DNA from 2 places in the Rossellomorea sp. GQ25 genome. Region 2 is predicted to be linked to the other one. Evidence: riboswitches for the same ligand, from Rfam matches in the RefSeq annotation. Region 2 holds a riboswitch; the other holds the start of a gene.

Region 1 (9,889 bases), on a different contig from region 2:
AAGAGGGACGGACCTTCGAAACTAGTTTCGAAGGTCCGTCCCTCTTTTTCAGGATGTTTTTTTGCGATTTCTCCATTTACGGTAGATTTTTCCGTTGATGTAGAAGAATCTGGTGATCCAGCCGGCTTGTGCGATGAATTGTTTGGAGAAGGATTGTACTTTTTCTTGTTTGTTTGCCTTGTCGTCTGACAGGTAGACGCCGATGAGTCCTTTGTTGATCAGGCGGTGAAAATGGGCATGGGGCAGTTCATGGGTGTGTTCGTCGGCTTTCTGAAGGAAATGAAGCAGACGCTCTTTTAAATGCTCATCATCCTCGTAATAGAAGCAGAAGTTCAGGTCTCCCCCCTCATGGTCCTCATCCTGATCGATGAAATAATCAAGAAGAATGTGTAAACCTTGAATGTATGGAAAATATCCATGTTTGATTTTTTCTGTATAAGATGGCTGAAAATCGCTTCGGCACGCGTATGACACTAAACAGAAAATGCCAAGTGTCGATCCGGAGCAGGCGGAAAACTCGTACCAGTTCATTTCGGGAAGGTTCGAACGGTGAGTTTCAAACCAATTCTGCAGCCTTCCTACTCTTTCTTCTTTTTTTACATGTTTATGTATCTGCAAGTCGCAGTAGTATTCACAAAGCAGGATAAGATCCTTTTTGATGCTGTCATAGTGATGTAATGCTTCAAGAACGGACTGACAGGTAAGCACTAAATCACTCAGATACCCCCCATCATCCTGATCGGTCCTTAAAGCATAGTAATTGACAGGCACTGCACCCACCGTTAGGGCGTCTTTCATGGATTGATGAAGAAGGGCAAAATCATCTGGATCCAGGGAAACGCTTCGATCACACAGATTATCCAAATAATCGCTTATCGTTTGATAGGCGACGATAAATCGAATCGTGTCTTCTTTTTGGTCCAGTGCCAGCAGGGAAAGGATTGATCCACCTTCACAGTGAAACGTTTTATGCTCGATACTGGCAAGGGCCTGACTTCTTAATTCCTGATTGGGGATCGCTTCTGCCCGCCTCTTCCACTCATCTAATTCTTTATGAACAATCGGAAAAACATTTCGGTATACTCTTGTCATTAACGAAAAGGGATCACTTGGGATCGACACCTATACCACCTCTTTTACAAAATGTATCCTAGCGCTTTCAAACGACTTTCAATGAAGATCTTGGAGTATTCAAAGATATCTTCTCTTTCTGGTTCATTATAGATTTCATGATAGCATTTCGGCCACTCTTTGTAATGCATTTCAGATAAAGACAGTTCGTTGAACCATTTTTTCACTGCTTTTTTATCGACGATTTTGTCGTCACCAGCCTGCAACACCAACAGAGGGACGTCTGGCATTTTTTCCAGGTTTACAAAAGCCAGTTTTATCGCTTGGGAGAGTTCCCTGTACCAACGGACAGACACCTTGGTGATATAGAGTGAATCGTTGCTGTCAATTTCACGTACATCTGCATTTCTCGTTGCCATATCGATCGTTAATCCTGATGGAAACTTCACCATGGGAGCGATCTTATTCAAACCGTAAGACAAGAGCTCGATCGGTCTTGACGGGGTCGTAACCAAGCCTAAACAAGGCGAGGACAATATCACACCTGCCAGGTTTACATGGGTTTCCTGAAGCATACGAACCGCAACAAGCCCACCCATACTATGTCCAATCACAAATACAGGCAATTCAAATTGATAAGCTGCCTGTACCCAATCTTTCACTTCCACTATATATTCATCAAACGCATCAATATGTCCTCTTTTACTTCTCGATGTCATACCCTGACCCGGTAAATCCCCCATGATGACATGATAGCCTGCTGCACGCCACATTTCAATGAGCCAACCGTACCGACCATGATGCTCCATTGCTCCATGAATGATAACGATGACTGCCTTTGCTTCTTGATCTGTTTCCCATTTCCACATGGCAATTCCTCCTTAATAGTTCTCTATGTGAATGAATTCTGCTACCATTATTATAGTAAATATTATTGAAAGGGGTAGTAAAAAATGCTCTATCCATATTATGATAAAAAACCAATCATCGCTCACTCGGCATACATTGCCGATTATGTGACCATCTCCGGGGATGTGGAGATCGGTGAAGAGTCCAGCATCTGGTTTAACACCGTCATCAGAGGGGATGTGGCTCCAACAAAAATCGGTAATAAAGTAAATATACAGGATAATTCCATGCTTCATCAGAGTCCAAATAACCCTCTTATTCTTGAAGATGAAGTAACCATAGGTCATGGAGTGATTCTACATAGCTGCAAAATCCGAAAAAAAGCTCTAATCGGAATGGGGTCGATCATTCTCGATAATGCTGAAATTGGTGAAGGAGCATTTATTGGGGCGGGAAGCCTTGTTCCACAAGGGAAAGTCATTCCTCCCAACACGCTGGCATTCGGTCGTCCAGCAAAAGTAGTGAGAGAGTTAAATGAACATGATATTAGCGAAATGAAGCGAATTTCGAAAGAATACGCAGAAAAAGGACAATATTATAAAAGCATCAAACCATTTTAATATCCTATACTTGGGATACCCCAACCTTCATTAGATTACTCATGGAATTTTTTCATGTGTGACTGGGGAAAAAAGGGGTGGATCTTCTACTTAGGGTTCATCTGACATTCGACACGAACCAACAAGCTTCGCCAAATCCGAAATTGCCAAAAAGACCAACACCCTAAAAAAGTGTTGGTCCCTTCTATCTCTATCTTTCCTTATTCGCTTAACGCTTCCGCTTTTAATGCTTCTGCTTTGTTTGTACGCTCCCAAGGAAGATCAATATCGTTACGGCCAAAGTGTCCGTAAGCAGCTGTCTGCTTGTAGATCGGACGACGAAGGTCCAGCATTTTGATGATTCCTGCAGGACGCAGGTCAAAATTATTGCGAACAACATCAATTAGTACGTCTTCTGATACTTTTCCTGTTCCAAATGTATCAACGGAGATGGATACCGGTTGAGCAACCCCAATCGCATACGCTAATTGAACTTCACATTTTTCAGCTAAACCAGCTGCCACAATGTTCTTCGCTACATAACGTGCTGCATAAGCCGCTGAACGGTCCACTTTCGTTGCATCCTTACCAGAGAATGCACCGCCACCGTGACGAGCGTATCCGCCGTATGTGTCAACGATGATTTTACGGCCTGTTAACCCTGCATCACCTTGTGGACCGCCGATAACGAAACGACCAGTTGGGTTGATGAAGTATTTTGTTTGCTCATCGATCAGTTCTTTCGGTACAACAGGGTCGATGACATATTCTTTTAAGTTACGTTGGATTTGCTCAAGCGTCACTTCAGGGTGATGCTGAGTTGAGATAACGATCGTGTCAATACGAACCGGCTTATCGTTTTCATCATATTCAACCGTTACTTGAGTTTTTCCATCGGGACGCAGGTAAGGAAGGATCTCTTCTTTACGAACTTCTGTTAAACGACGGGAGATTTTGTGTGCAAGGGAAATCGGAAGAGGCATAAGCTCTTTCGTTTCATTACAAGCGAACCCAAACATTAACCCCTGGTCACCTGCACCGATTGCATCGATTTCTTCATCTGTCATTTGACCTTCACGGGCTTCAAGTGCCTGATCTACACCTTGAGCGATATCAGCAGATTGCTCATCGATGGATGTTAATACGGCACATGTTTCAGCATCAAAGCCATATTTTGCACGAGTGTAGCCAATTTCACGGATCGTTTCACGAACGATTTTTGGAATATCGACATATGTACTCGTTGTAATTTCACCTGCAACAAGAACAAGACCCGTCGTAACAGAGGTTTCACATGCTACACGAGCATTCGGATCATTTGTAAGAATTGCATCAAGAATTGAATCAGAGATTTGGTCACAAATTTTATCTGGATGTCCTTCGGTTACGGACTCAGATGTAAACAGACGACGTTTAGTTGACATCAAGGTTCCTCCTTAAGCGTAATTGCTAGACTTTGGTCTAACAAAACATTAAACAGATACGGTACTCATTTCCCTAAGTAGTATGAAGTAAACATGAATTTTTTATAAGAAAATCATGAATTATGTGCATTTGATCCACTATAAACAGAAAAAACCCTTCCCCGAAAAAAGCATTAGAGGAAAGGTTTCAGATCATAGCCGCGCCTTTTCTCTCTTATCGTTCAAGGTTCATAGACCTTGCCTCAGTTTAGCACCTTCGCTTAATCGGATCGTTTCAGACAGAAAGGATCCATTCACTATTTAGCAGGTTGCTGGGTTTCATAGGGTCTGCTCCCTCCACCAGCTCAGGATAAGAGTATCCGTTCAAGGAACAATGATAACGTTTAGGACAAAGGGTGTCAACTTTTTTTCGAGTGACATGTTTAACCATTCAAGCTTACTCCTTTCATGATTCCAACCTAACTTGTCCTCATAAAATAACCTAATTAGGTAATGAGGCTAAACATTATGATATTTTTTACATATATATAAGAAGATACAAGCTATATTTGGACGAAAAATGTGACAATATGAAGACACATTATAAAATTGAATAAATAGTATAGACTAATGGTTCAATTGTGTTATACTATTTTTGTGAAGCAAACGAGATCATTAAATTTATATAAAGGAAGGGTTCTAATGAATTCAGTGAGCATGTCTAATGAATTAACAGAATTACTTAACGGTCAAAACATTCAGGAACAATTATCTGTTTCCCAACTAGTTGAAAAAGTCCTTCAACGAAATGAAGGCGTTTTAACATCATCAGGTGCAGTCAGAGCAGAAACTGGTAAATACACAGGACGCTCTCCTAAGGATAAATTCATTGTAGAAGAACCATCCACGAAGGATAAGATTGAGTGGGGTTCTGTCAATCAACCAATCTCTTCAGAATCATTCGATAAACTATATACAAAAGTATTAGATTACTTAAAAGAAAAAGAAGAAGTATTTTCATTTAAAGGGTTCGCAGGTGCTGACCCAAAACATAGACTACCGATTCAAGTGATCAACGAATTCGCTTGGCATAATCTTTTCGCTCACCAATTATTCATTCGCCCTACACAAGAAGAGCTAAAGGGTCATCAATCAGAATTCACCGTCGTTTCTGCCCCGAACTTCAAGGCAGATCCAGCAGTAGACGGAACTCACTCTGAAACATTTATCATTGTATCATTTGAAAGAAGAATTGTCTTAATTGGCGGAACTGAGTATGCAGGTGAAATGAAGAAATCGATCTTCTCTGTCATGAACTACGTGCTTCCCGAATCCGATATCCTTTCCATGCACTGTTCTTCAAATGTCGGACGTGAAGGAGATGTGGCATTGTTCTTCGGTTTATCCGGCACAGGAAAAACAACATTGTCCGCAGATCCAAACCGTCGTTTAATCGGCGATGATGAGCACGGATGGTCTCCGAACGGTGTATTCAATATCGAAGGCGGCTGCTACGCTAAGTGTATTGGTCTGACACGTGAAAAGGAGCCACAAATCTTTGATGCGATCCGTTTTGGTTCTGTCCTTGAAAATGTGGTTCTCGATGACAATTCCCGCATCCCTGATTATGAGGACAACACTTTAACAGAAAATACCCGTGCTGCGTACTCTCTTCAAGCGATGGAAAACATCATTGAACCAAGTGTTGCAGGACATCCAAATACCATTGTATTCTTAACCGCAGATGCATTCGGGGTATTACCTCCAATCAGCAAACTGACGAAAGAACAGGCAATGTACCACTTCTTGAGCGGATACACATCGAAGCTTGCAGGTACTGAGCGCGGAATCACTTCACCACAGGCCACATTCTCAACATGCTTTGGCTCACCTTTCCTGCCACTCCCTGCAACTCGTTATGCTGAGATGCTTGGGAAGAAAATCGATGAGCACAACGCACAAGTATTCTTAGTGAACACTGGTTGGACCGGTGGAGAATACGGTGTTGGTAACCGCATGAAGTTATCTTACACTCGTGCTATGGTTCAAGCAGCTCTTGAAGGGGAACTGACTCACGTAGAAACAGAAACGGACGACATCTTTGGTCTGAACATCCCTGTTCACGTCCCTGGTGTTCCAGACGAAGTGCTTCAACCAAAGAGAACCTGGTCCAATGTAGCAGCCTATGAAGTGAAGGCAAAAGAACTTGCCCACAAATTCAACGAAAACTTCAAAAAATTCTCAAACGTACCATCTGAAATCGAACTTAAAGGCGGCCCAGCCGTTAAATAGTCTATATAACAAAGGTCCGTCCCTCGAATTCGAGGGACGGACCTTTGACATTATAAAGGGGTTATAGCCCTTTCTTTCGCCCGGTTATTCTGTTAAATAAAAAGACAACAATGGCAATAACGAGTAAAACATGGATGATTGCCCCTCCGATTTTAAAAATCAATCCAAGTAACCAAAGGACTAAAAGAATTCCAATAATGGTCCAAAGCATAGTTTCCCTCCTCATAACGTTGTTTGATGCTAAGATTCCCTAATTCGATGACTTTAAAACTACACATGGTATTTCAACTGAAAATTTTTCACCTATTTTTAACTTCTGTTAGTCCATCTGAATTTATACAAATGGCATTTTCACTTGTATATCTATTATTGAAATTCCCCTAAAAATAATACTTTACTAAATATTTCTAATTTTGGTATGATAATGATTATTTACAGGGGGGGGGAAACGAGATGATCAGACAGCTTACAGAACAAGATCATGATATTTGCCAGCAACTCATTCATCAGCAGCCTGCTGAGAATTTGTTTATTATCGGGGATATTGAAGCCTTTGGGTATGAACAGGAATTCCAGAAAATCTGGGGCGACTTTGATACGGAAGGGAATCTTAGGGGAATTCTCCTTAAATACAGAGAAAACTTCATCCCTTTTTCCATGGGTGAATTTGATGTGGAAGGGTTTGCCGGAATCATTAATGAGACTGAAGACTACAGCATCGTTTCCGGATTAAAAAGGATCGTGACGCAGGTTGAACCCTTTTTATCCAGAGAAATTAAATCCAAAAGACATATGTACTATGCGAAATGTGACAACCATTCCTCAATGAAAGATGATGATCTGCCACATGTGAAAGAGGCTACCCTCACTGATATACCTAAAATAGTGGACCTGTTAATCAGTATTCCTGAGTTCAGTGGCGGCGATTTTAGTGTAGAAAAAAGAAAACATAGCATGGAAGTCGGAGTTTCGAGAAGTTATTACGTAGAAAAAGATGGAAAATTTGTTTCTTCTTCTTCCACAACCGCTGAAAACAGTATGTCTGCGATGATTGTCGCTGTATGCACACATCCTGAGTATAAGAAAAAAGGATATGCGACCGAGTGCATGACGAAGCTTTGTCGTGATGTATTAGAAGAAGGAAAAGAACTGTGCTTATTCTATGATAATCCAGAAGCAGGAAAAATTTATAAGCGAATCGGATTCAAGGACATAGGGTATTGGTCTATGTATAAATTTTAAAAAGGTGACTCCAAAAAAAGACTATCACTGAAAAAAAGATGCCTTTGATTCATTTTTTGAATCTAAGGCATCTTTTTGAATGTTGTAGCTTTTCAACAAAAGGATTATAAAATGTTGAATCCGGGTCATAAAGTGGGAGAGAGCATGATTTTTCTAAAGGATGGACCTTCAAATCACCCCACTTAGCCCGTCAATCGCACTTCCTCTAACCTGAATTCGAATAAATGGAGCCTATTTTGATTAAAAAGGCTTCAAATATACTAAATCAAACGAATGAATCTCCGACCTAGGGATTCTGCGGGACACCAGAACGATCCAAAAGTGGTGAGATTCATATAACTTACATGAAAAGAAGCTCACAACCTATCATAAAGGGTCGTGAGCTTCTTTTTTCTTCAAATCGACTATTCAGTTGACTCTAAATGAAAAGTCAACTTTTCATTATGCTGCTACTTTCCGATTCCCGATTAACCTGGCCTGAACCAGACGTTGTCTTACAGTGATTCCAATCCAGCTGGCCAGGAATGCTTTGATAAGTCCAACTACAATAAATGGATAAACGCCTGCTGCCATTGCCTGATTCCAGCTAAGATCGGCTACAAATTTCAGTTGAATGGTACCCAGGATCAACGTAATGATCATTCCAACTGTATTGGCAATCATGGCCATCGTAATGGTAAATTTGGTTTTCTCAAGAATGAAGCCTGTAAAGAAAGCCGCTACGATAAAGCCGAAAATGTAGCCTCCCGTAGGCCCAACCAGTACCTGTGCACCTCCACTGAAGCCTGCAAACACAGGAACACCGACTGCTCCCAGGGCTGCATAGCATACCATGGCGAACGCTCCATACCTGCTTCCAAGAATCGTCGCTGTAATTCCTACTGCTAATGTTTGCCCACTGATTGGAACGAGTGGAAGTGGAATCTCGATTTGAGCGAAAATCCCCGTAATCGCAGCAAAGATGGCACAGTGAATGATCACTCTTAGTTTTTCTCCGTTCACTTTCAAATCCCCCTTGTGTATGTAAACTATGTATAACATTAAGTTAACACAATTAAAAGGATTTTGGGAAGCTTATTTTTTCTCCCTTTGGTTAAATAAACCTTTTAACTGGGAGCATAGACATTACATATCTTTTCTTTTGCCTGCAATTCTAAAGCGGTTTTTAATGAGACCCTGCCTTGGGAGAATTCATCAATTCCTTTATCCCTCACCAAATACAACTTGGTGTGATTTGGATAACGTTCATTAAAAACCTGAATGATTCTTCCAATGGCTATGTATGGCATTTTCATTTCTCTCCTTATGAGCAGGACGCAATTCTTTTCAACTGCGTCCTGCGTTTTGAAATCGGGGGATCTAATGGATCAAGGGAATGAAATGTTCCCTGTCTACTATCTTTCCTTTTTAAGCAGCATCTCTTCACGCACTTGTTCCGCTGCTTCCACCATGGTTTTAAGCGCTAGGACCGTTTCATCGATCCCACGCGTTTTCAATCCACAATCCGGGTTGACCCAGAATAAATGGGGATCCAGCACTTCGAGAGCCCGATGTATATTACGGATTAATTCTTCACGCTTCGGCACCCGGGGACTGTGAATGTCATATACCCCCAGACCAATCCCTTTGTCATACGTATTGTCTTCAAAAACATGTATTAATTCCCCATGACTTCTTGATGTTTCAATTGAGATGACATCAGCATCCAGATCACTGATGGCATCTATAATATCTTCAAAATCCGAATAGCACATATGTGTATGGACCTGGGTTTCGTTCTGTACAGAAGAAGTGGCCAATTTGAAAGCATAAACGGCAGCCCTAAGATATTCCTCCCAATGTTCACTCTTTAAAGGCAGTCCTTCCCTAAGTGCCGGCTCATCGACTTGTATCATACGAATCCCATTGGCTTCTAATTCCTCTATCTCCTTTTGAAGAGACAGTGCGATTTGATTAGCAACTTCATATCGTGATACATCATTCCGAACAAATGACCAGTTTAGAATCGTGATAGGACCAGTTAGCATCCCTTTAACCGGTTTATCGGTTAATGATTGAGCATATACCGTTTCTTTAACGGTCATGGGTTCTTTATAATTCACATCTCCGTATATGAGTGGTGGCTTCACACATCTGGAACCGTAGGATTGTACCCATCCAAACTTCGTAAATTGAAAACCTTCTAATTTTTCACCAAAAAATTCAACCATATCCGTCCGTTCGAATTCACCATGTACAAACACATCAAGGCCTATTTGTTCCTGAATTTCAATCCAACGATTTATTTCTGCATGAATAAATTGCTGATACTCCCCATCAGAAAGTTCTCCCTTTCTCCATTTCAACCTCTCTCTTCTTACTTCCTGGGTTTGAGGAAAACTGCCGATTGTAGTAGTAGGTAGAAAAGGTAAAGAAAAGTACTTGGCTTGTTCC
Region 2 (9,889 bases):
CTGCCGTGGAAATTGAAGCAGCCAGGTGGCTTGTATTAAATGCAGCATTCACGCTGGACCAAGGAGAAGATAATCGCCATGTTGCATCGATTGCCAAACTGTACGGATCGAACATGGGAAATAGGGTAGTGGACCGGGTCCTTCAGATTCACGGAGGGATGGGCTACACAAGAGAGCTTCCCGTTGAACGCTGGTATCGTGAAGCAAGATTGTGGCGGATTTATGATGGTACTGATGAAATTCAAAAACTGATCATTTCACGGAATCTATTAAAAGGGCATGTGAAAGTGGGTCAATTTGTTTAAAGCGATAGGGAGGTATTGTGAATGGGTGAAAGATTCAGAGGGAAAGTAGCTTTAGTAACAGGCGGGAGTCGGGGGATCGGTAAAGCGATTGCCAAGCTCTTTGCAGAAGAAGGGGCAAAGGTTGCCATCATTGACGTGAATGAAGAGGCACTGATGGAAGTCAGTAAGGAATTGGGAGAGTATAAAATATTTATAAGAGTTGCGAATGTAATAGAATTCAAGGAAGTAGAAGAGGCCGTCAACGAAGTCTTTGAAACTTTCGGCTCCGTTGATATAGTCGTCAACAATGCAGGAGTCATCAGAGACAACCTGCTATTTAAAATGACCGATACAGATTGGCAAACGGTCATGGATGTGCATTTGAAAGGATCATTTAACGTAGCGAAAGCAGCGCAAGGTTATATGGTGAAGAACAGGTATGGCCGTATGATTAATATCTCTTCTACATCTGCACTTGGTAACCGGGGACAGGCAAATTACGCTACGGCTAAAGCAGGTCTTCAAGGCTTAACGAAAACTTTGGCAATAGAGCTTGGTCCTCTGGGGATTACGACCAATGCAGTAGCCCCCGGATTCATAGAAACGGAAATGACTAGAGAAACGGCGAAGCGAATCGGGATTACCTTTGAACAACTGGTGGAAGCGAGTCTTCAAGGAATTCCTGTAGGAAGAAGCGGGCAGCCGGAAGATATAGCGAATGCAGTGGCGTTTTTTGCGGATGAAAGATCGTCATTCGTTAATGGACAAGTCCTCTACGTAGCTGGAGGGCCGAAAGCCTAAAGGGAGAAAGAGGTGAAGGATATGTTTCAATCTTATATTGGTAAACGTTCAACTTCCATAGAAAATTGTGTTGAAAATGGAGCGGTCCGTAAGTTTGCCGAAGCCATCGGTGATCCACGTCCCATTTATGTGGATGAAGAAGCAGGTAAACGGTCTAGATACAGGGGGAATATCGCTCCCCCCACTTTTCCTAGAGTGTTCGACTACGGAACGATTGAAGGTTTTCATTTACCGAACGTCGGGTTAATTCATGGGGAACAATCTTTTCACTATGAAAGACCACTGAAGGTCGGGGAAAGGATTCAGTGTTATACGGAGATAAAAGATTACTATGAGCGGAAAGGATCGGGTGGAACACTTGGTTTTCTTGTGATAGAAGACATCGGTGAAGATTCTGGAGGGAATAGGATTTTCACCTCTGAGGCGATTGTCATTATCACTGAAACGGTTAGAGAGAGGTTGGGAAAATGACTAAACTATCATCCCTTACTATAGATGAAACCCTTCCCTTTGTTGAATTAGCTCCAGTCTCGAGAATCGACTTAATCAAATATGCAGGAGCATCGGGGGATTATAACCCCATTCATACGATCGATGAGGAAGCCCTTAAACTGGGGCTTCCAGGAATCATTGCTCATGGCATGTGGACAATGGGCAATATCTCCAAGCTTTTTAGTGATCATTATGAAGAAGGATTTATCAAAGAGTACACCGTCCGCTTTAAAGGGATGGTTTTCTTGGACGATGTCATTACATTGATTGCAGAAGTATCAAAAAAACAGGATAATCTCTTGCATTTTAACGTCTATGCCGTCAACCAGGATCAGAAGAAAGTGATCGAAGGTAAATTGATGTTTCAATTATTTTGATCATTCAGATGAAAATAGTGTCCTATAGCGTTTATAAAGCGAATAGAAATAAAGAGAATTAAGCTTTTTGAAAAAAATAAGTCAAAAGACATAAATCCGATCGAAAAACTCGGGTTGACTTCTCTGTAGAATATGATATTATTTAGAATATTAAAATTAATAACTCTTATCCAGAGTGGTGGAGGGATCTGGCCCCGCGAAGCCCAGCAACCTACGTTATGTAAGGTGCTAATTCCAGCAAAATGTGAAGTCATTTTGGAAGATAAGGTATCCTTACCTGAACAACTTTCCAAAATGGAGGGTTGTTTTTTTCATTCATGATTTTTCTGGATAAGATGAAAATGGGGGGAATCATGTGGCTAAAGAAAAAAATCAAGAAGCAGAGAATGATGTAGTAGTCGAGAAGATCACTTCAATGTTGAAGACGATGAGTTTTGGATCGATTACCATTGTGGTTCAGGACGGTAAAGTCATTCAATTGGAGAAAAACGAGAAAGTGCGAATTAAATAAGCTGACTAGACAAACTAGAGGCGCATAACACAGATAAAGGAAATCCCTATATCTTGTTATCGCCTCTTTTTGTTTGGATGAGCGGGAAAGGGGTGTATCATGTTAACCTATCAAACTTGGAAAAAACCATCCATCCAATTTGAAATTGATCCGGTCTATAAAGGAGCGTTAAACGTCCTTGAGTGGGCGTATGACCATTATGGTGAAAGTGTCGTATATGCATGCAGTTTTGGCATAGAAGGGATCGTATTAATCGATCTCCTAACCAAAGTACAACCGAAAGCAACCATAGTATTTCTTGATACAGGTGTTCATTTCAAGGAAACCTATGAAACGATTGAAAAGGTGAAGGAGAAATATCCTGGTATCACCATTCATATGAAAAAGCCTGAATTAACGCTCCAAGAGCAAGCAGTAACATATGGAGATAAGTTGTGGGAGAGAAACCCGAACCAATGCTGTCAAATTCGAAAGCTTGACCCTTTACAAGATTCCTTATCCAAAGGGAATGCCTGGATTTCAGGATTAAGAAGAGAACAATCACCTACAAGAAGTCAGGTTGAATTCATCAATAAGGATGACAAGTTCCAATCAGTTAAAATTTGTCCTTTAATTCACTGGACCTGGAAGGAGATTTGGAGGTATGTCCATAAGCATAACCTATCCTATAATCCACTTCATGATCAGGGGTATCCAAGTATCGGATGCTTCCATTGTACAACTCCAGCCATAGACATAAAGGATCTCCGCTCCGGAAGATGGAAAGGAAAAGGGAAAACTGAATGCGGTCTTCATTAAAAGAGGTGACATTCTTTGCTTGAAATATTCGCCCTGATCATAAGTTTGTTCTTCGCTATGAACATTGGTGCCAGCGGAGCGGCAGCATCGATGGGGGTTGCATATGGTGCAGGAGCAATAAAAAACATCAAGAATTCTTTATGGATCTGCGCTGCAGGTGTCCTGAGCGGAGCGGTTTTAGGTGGTGGAGAAGTAGTTAAAACCATTAGTTCAGGGATTATCCCGGAACATGTACTCTCCATCAAAATCGTGGTCATCATTTTGTTATCCGCCACCGTATCCTTGTTTCTGGCAAATGTGATCGGAATCCCGCTGTCTACAAGTGAAGTAACGGTAGGAGCGGTTGTAGGCGTTGGAGTCGCATATCAAGTTCTATATGTGAAGTCACTATTAACGATCATGTCATTCTGGGTAATTGTCCCGGTCATTGCCTTCGTAGTTACATGGGTATTCGGCATTGGTTTAGTACAACTGGAAAAGCGAGGTTACCATTTAGAAAAAAGGTGGCTTGCGTATCTTTTGATTATCGCCGGGTTCTTTGAAGCCTTTTCTGCAGGGATGAATAATGTAGCCAACGCCGTCGGTCCATTAGTGGGTGCGGATTTACTGTCTCCTTCCCGGGGGATTTGGCTGGGTGGTTTATTCGTTGCCCTCGGAGCTATCTTACTGGGGAAAAAAGTAGTTGAAACAAATGGGAAAAAAATTACACAATATTCAAAAGCCGAAGGAATCCTCATTTCCTCTACAGGAGCGATTCTTGTGATGGTGAGCTCACTATATGGATTACCGATCCCGCTGACTCAAGTTACTTCGTCCTCTATCATTGGCTTGGGGATGGCGAAGAACGGTAAACATATGCTGCAAAAGAAAATTGTCAAAAAAATCGTCAAAATATGGGTGGTCTCTCCCCTGATTTCACTCAGTATTTCATATTTTTTAGTAAAGCTCGTGATCGATAGCGATCTGTATTCGATCGTGGTTCCAATAAGCGTCATTATCGCTACTGTGGGAGCACTATCCCTCATGCGTGTGATCAGTGAAGAAAGGCGATCCGTTCATGAAGACGGAGGCGGAATTTAATCTTAATTCCGATTAAAACAATATGTTAAGGAGGATAAATGATGAGTTTACAGCCCCACGGAGGAACGCTTGTTCAATTATATTTACCAGAAGAAACCTATGAGGATATTCTCCATGAGATCCCATTAGACGAAACCGCGTTAAGTGATTTAGAACTCATTGGAATAGGTGCTTACAGCCCTATAAATGGATTCCTGACCGAAGTGGATTATCAACATGTAGTGGAAACATTACGTTTGCGAAACGGCAGTGTGTGGAGCATCCCGATTACCCTGCCCATTGCAAAAGAAAAAGCAAGAGACGTAAAGAAAGGTTCAAAGAGCCGCCTTGTTTATAAGGGAGAAACATATGGCCTCATAGAAGTCGAGGATATTTATGAACCAGATAAACAGAAAGAAGCCCTCCTCGTATATGGAACGACCGACGCGGATCATCCAGGTGTCAAGAAATTATTGCAACGGGGGGATGTGTATATAGGTGGGAAGATCAGCCTTATTAAACGTCTTTCCAAACCGTTCAACGAGTATACATTTGACCCAAGTGAAACCAGAAAGTTGTTTAAGGAAAAGGGATGGAAAACGATTGTCGGTTTCCAAACGAGAAATCCAGTTCACAGGGCCCATGAATATATTCAGAAAACGGCATTGGAAACCGTGGATGCACTCTTCTTAAATCCGTTGGTTGGCGAAACAAAGGCGGATGATATTTCAGCCGGCATCAGAATGGAGAGCTATAAAGTTCTATTACAGAACTATTACCCTAAAGATCGAGTGTTTTTGGGAGTCTTCCCTGCTGCCATGAGGTACGCGGGTCCAAGGGAAGCCATCTTTCATGCACTTGTAAGAAAAAATTATGGATGCACGCATTTTATTGTCGGGAGAGATCATGCAGGTGTTGGCGATTATTATGGTACCTATGATGCGCAGAAAATATTTAATCAGTTCAATGAAGACGAGATAGGGATTATCCCTCTCCGCTTCGAGCATAGTTTTTACTGTGAGAGATGCGAAGGGATGGCGACTACGAAGACATGTCCTCATGATAAGACCGATCACGTTATTTTATCAGGGACAAAAGTGAGAGGAATGCTCCGTAACGGGGAAGTTCCCCCTTCAACGTTCAGTCGCCCTGAAGTGATCGAAGTGTTAATTAGAGGTCTAAAACAAGAAGCTGGACAAACGTCTTAAGGAGGATCCCGGGTTGAGTGAAAAAACAGAAAATATCGTATGGCATGAAACCGCAGTAACGAAACAGGAGAGACGAAAAAAAAATGGACATCAAAGCTTTATTTTATGGTTCACGGGTTTATCCGCTTCAGGGAAATCGACTGTCGCCAATGCATTGTCTCACTCCCTTTTCGAACAAGGAAATCAGGTCTATGTTCTGGACGGAGATAATGTCCGTCATGGATTAAATCATGATTTGGGATTTAAGGAAGAAGATCGTAAGGAGAATATCAGGAGAATTGGAGAGGTGTCCAAACTTTTCATTGATAGCGGACAAATTGTGCTAACGGCCTTTATTTCACCATACAGGGAAGACCGTGCTCTCGTACGAAATTTAGTGGAGACTGATGAATTTTTTGAAGTATATGTGCATTGTTCATTAGAAGAATGTGAAAAGCGCGATCCAAAAGGCTTGTACAAAAAAGCCCGTAAAGAGGAAATCACTCATTTCACAGGAATCAGTGCTCCTTATGAAGCACCTGAAAAACCGGAAGTGGTACTGGATACGGAGAAACATTCAATTGAAGAATGCGTGGAGTACTTATTAACTGTACTGAAGCAAAAACAACTTATATAAGGGGAGAAAATCATGGCATATTCAAAATCATGGGAGTCAAATGAGAAATTGAACAAAACGGAACAATGGAAACTGGAGAAAGACGGGTTGTCTATCTTTGAAGATATTCCATACTATGCGGAAAACGGCTTCTCTTCGATTCCAAAAGAAGAGTGGGATAAGTTTAAATGGGCAGGTTTGTATTTACAAAGACCAAAGGAAGACGGCTATTTCATGATGAGAGTGAACGTCCCATCGGGCATCCTGACTTATGATCAGGCACGGGAACTTGCTGCCATTTGTAAAGAGTATGGAAGAGACGTCTATGACATCACCACCCGCCAGGCGATCCAATTTCACTGGTTGAAGATTGAACAGATTCCCGACATCTTTAAACGTCTGGAAAAGGTCGGATTGTCTTCTGCCGGTGCATGCGGTGATATCACACGTAATATCGTCGGGAACCCCCTGGCAGGGATCGATCCTGATGAACTTTTCGATACACGAAATATTGTGAAAGAAGTGTATGATTTCTTCCAGCACAACGAAGATTTTTCAAATTTACCACGAAAATATAAAGTAGCAATCTCTGCTAATATCAATAATGCGTCGAATGCTGAAATCAATTGTGTTTCCTTTGTTCCCGCGAAAAAGCTGATAGACGATAAAGAAGAAGTCGGCTTCCATCTGAAAGTTGGTGGAGGATTGGCAGCAAGACCATTCCTTGCCCAAGAGTTGGATGTATTCATCCTTCCTCATCAAGTGAAGGAAGTCGCGATAGCCGTCACCACGATTTTTCGCGACTTCGGTTATCGGGAGAAAAGACATTTGGCCCGGTTGAAATTCCTAATGGCCGATTGGGGTCCTGAGAAATTCAAAGAAACTCTATTACAGTATGTTGAGCTTTTACCTGCGGGAGTTGAGGCCGTGGAAGGTTGGAATGCAGGATATTTCTACGGTGTACATTCACAGAAACAGGAAGGACTCAATTATGTGGGGCTGAATGTTCCGGTTGGACGATTAAATTCTGATGAGGTGTATGAGCTTGCGAGGATTTCCAAGAAATATGGGAATGGCGAACTGAGAAACTGTAATTCTCAAAATCTCATCATTCCCAACATACCAGATGAACATGTTAATGCTTTGCTTTCTGAGAAAATCTTTGATCGCATTTCAACAAGTCCACTATCGTTCATCGGGTATTCCGTATCATGCACAGGGATCGAATATTGTAATCTCGCTTTAGTGGAAACGAAAGAACGGATGAGACAAATCGCCAATCAATTGGATCAGGAACTTTCATTGGATGTCCCTGTCAGAATCCACATGGTCGGATGCCCGAATTCATGCGGTCAACGACAAATCGCGGATATCGGACTTCAAGGAATTAAAATGAGGACGAAAGATAAGAAGATGATAGAAGCATTTGAAATATACGTCGGAGGAACTCTTCAAGACGGTGGAAAACTGAATGAAAAGTTAAAAGGGAAAGTGGAGGCCGGCAATCTGACAGGAGTGGTAAAGCAATTGCTGTTTCATTTTAAACAAACAAAAGAACCGGGAGAAGCCTTTTTTGACTATATCAACCGGGTTGGTACCGCTCCCCTACAAGAATCGTTAGATCAATTACTTCAGGAAGTTTAAGGAGGCATAGGGGATGAACTTGTATCGATTTGAAGTCACTACTCACGTCTTTGTCACCATTGTCGTAGTAGCGGCTGAATCAGATGAGAAAGCCTTTGATTTAGTGGAAGTTGAACTCGAGAAGTATTTTTTGAAAAAGCCTGATGTTGTAGACATCTCTCTTTACGAGAAACGTAGAATCCGGGGAAATGGTGCAGGGTTTGTTCTGCATGAACAGGAAACAATCATCAAATCTTAAGGAGGAATAATGGATGGGGAAGGTTTACTTGGTGGGAGCGGGTCCTGGAGATCCTGAATTAATCACATTAAAAGCATTGAAATCAATACAAAAAGCAGATGTCATATTATATGACCGGCTGGTGAATAAAGAGCTTCTCTCCCATGCGAAAAAAGGAGCCGACTTGATATACTGCGGGAAACTGCCAAACTATCATACGATGAAACAAGATACAATCAATCATTTTCTCGTGCGTTATGCTGCGAGCGGCAAGGTAGTGGTGAGATTGAAAGGAGGAGACCCATTCGTATTTGGAAGGGGAGGAGAAGAAGCAGAAGCACTTGCAAAAAAAGGAATTCCCTTTGAAATCGTCCCTGGAATCACTTCGGGTATAGCTGCGGCTGCCTACGCAGGAATTCCCGTTACTCATAGAGATGCCAGTTCAAGTGTCGCCTTTGTTACCGGGCATAAACAAAATAATCAGCAAGAAGATGAAAAGTGGGAAAGTCTTGCCAAAGGAATCGATACCCTGGCCATTTATATGGGGGTCAGCAATCTCCCTTATATTAAAGAAAAGCTCATTCAATATGGGAAGTGCGAGGATACTCCTGTGGCACTGGTCCACTGGGGAACTACAGAAGTGCAAAGAACCGTAACAGGGACGCTGGATACGATAATCGATATTGTGAAAGAAGAAAATATTGAAAATCCAAGTATGATCATCGTTGGAGAAGTGGTCCGTTTCCGGGAGAAGATTCAATGGTTTGAAGAAGCCTTTGAAAAGGAATCGATCATGAGTGAGGCACTGTAAATGACACGCGCGATCTTATACGTTTGCCATGGAAGTCGTATTGCGAAAGCCCGTGAAGAAGCCATTGATTTGATTAAAAAATGCCAGAACCATGTGGAAGCGGATATTCAGGAAATAAGCTTTCTTGAGCTTGCATCACCTTCCATTGAAGAAGGGTTTGAAACATGCGTAAAAAAAGGAGCTACACACGTTTCCGTCGTTCCGCTTCTCCTTTTGACAGCGGTTCATGCAAAAAAAGATATTCCAGATGAAATTCAAAACTGTCAAGAAGCCTATCCTTGGATTACGGTTACGTATGGTAAGCCTATTGGGGTTCACGAAAAGATGGCTGAAAGTGTCATAATGAAAATACACGATGCTGCTTCAATTGACTCTTCTACCGTTGCCGTATTAATTGGGAGAGGAAGTTCAGACCCCGATGTTACAAAGGATCTAGGAGCCCTGGCTGAACTTGTGCATCGAAAGACAAAGTTAGCAGATGTAAGGACCTGTTATTTAACAGCAGCCTCACCAAGCTTTTCAGACACCTTGAAATCTGTAAAGAATACAGAGAGAAACGTCATTTTCATTCCCTACTTGCTGTTTACCGGGTTACTCATGAAAGGAATCGAAAGGGAGATCGGCCAAACGGAAAATGAACATATCATTCTGGGTAATTATTTAGGGGATGACCCTCTTGTGGAAGAAGCATTCTTGGACCGTGTGAATGAAACCCTTTGCGTAAAAGGAGAATCACATGCTGCCTATCATGATTGATGTGAACGGAAAACCAGTAACGATTGTTGGCGGAGGGAAAGTGGCATATCGGAAGCTCTCTGTATTTCTAGAGCAGGGTGCGATGATTACAGTCATCAGTCCTGACGCTGTTGATGGAATTCAAACATTACATGAAGACAATAGAATTTTATGGATCAAAAGAGAAGTGGAACCAGATGATTTACGAGATGCTTTTATCGTCATCGCTGCCACGAATGAACGATGGGTGAATGAACAGGTGAAAATTCACTCTGAGGAAAATCAACTTTTATGCGTGGTGGATGATGGGGATTGTGGAAATATGCAGATGGTCTCCTTTAGACAAAAAGGGAATTT

What was found. Region 2 has a riboswitch for S-adenosylmethionine ahead of AC6CIB_RS02015 (YezD family protein). Riboswitches for the same ligand answer to the same signal wherever they lie in the genome.
Region 1: it holds a riboswitch for S-adenosylmethionine, as region 2 does, so the genes downstream of both, metK (methionine adenosyltransferase) here and AC6CIB_RS02015 (YezD family protein) in region 2, are expected to answer to the same signal.

Annotation. Positions count from the first base shown of each region.
Region 1 is NZ_JCAXEQ010000009.1:13,883-23,771, reverse strand. It holds gene tbcS (tetraprenyl-beta-curcumene synthase) at 49-1,122, opposite strand; gene AC6CIB_RS20880 (alpha/beta hydrolase) at 1,137-1,940, opposite strand; gene AC6CIB_RS20875 (gamma carbonic anhydrase) at 2,025-2,540, shown strand; gene metK (methionine adenosyltransferase) at 2,741-3,943, opposite strand; SAM riboswitch class I at 4,155-4,299, opposite strand; gene pckA (phosphoenolpyruvate carboxykinase (ATP)) at 4,625-6,214, shown strand; gene AC6CIB_RS20860 (lmo0937 family membrane protein) at 6,276-6,425, opposite strand; gene AC6CIB_RS20855 (GNAT family N-acetyltransferase) at 6,668-7,456, shown strand; gene AC6CIB_RS20850 (biotin transporter BioY) at 7,898-8,464, opposite strand; gene AC6CIB_RS20845 (hypothetical protein) at 8,563-8,745, opposite strand; gene metE (5-methyltetrahydropteroyltriglutamate--homocysteine S-methyltransferase) at 8,851-9,889, opposite strand, start outside.
Region 2 is NZ_JCAXEQ010000001.1:367,857-377,745, forward strand. It holds gene AC6CIB_RS01995 (acyl-CoA dehydrogenase family protein) at 1-305, shown strand, start outside; gene fabG (3-oxoacyl-ACP reductase FabG) at 327-1,085, shown strand; gene AC6CIB_RS02005 (MaoC family dehydratase N-terminal domain-containing protein) at 1,107-1,556, shown strand; gene AC6CIB_RS02010 (MaoC/PaaZ C-terminal domain-containing protein) at 1,553-1,954, shown strand; SAM riboswitch class I at 2,118-2,223, shown strand; gene AC6CIB_RS02015 (YezD family protein) at 2,310-2,465, shown strand; gene AC6CIB_RS02020 (phosphoadenylyl-sulfate reductase) at 2,565-3,263, shown strand; gene cysP (sulfate permease) at 3,279-4,343, shown strand; gene sat (sulfate adenylyltransferase) at 4,385-5,530, shown strand; gene cysC (adenylyl-sulfate kinase) at 5,544-6,146, shown strand; gene AC6CIB_RS02040 (nitrite/sulfite reductase) at 6,159-7,769, shown strand; gene AC6CIB_RS02045 (DUF3906 family protein) at 7,783-8,007, shown strand; gene cobA (uroporphyrinogen-III C-methyltransferase) at 8,021-8,797, shown strand; gene AC6CIB_RS02055 (sirohydrochlorin chelatase) at 8,798-9,553, shown strand; gene AC6CIB_RS02060 (precorrin-2 dehydrogenase/sirohydrochlorin ferrochelatase family protein) at 9,534-9,889, shown strand, end outside.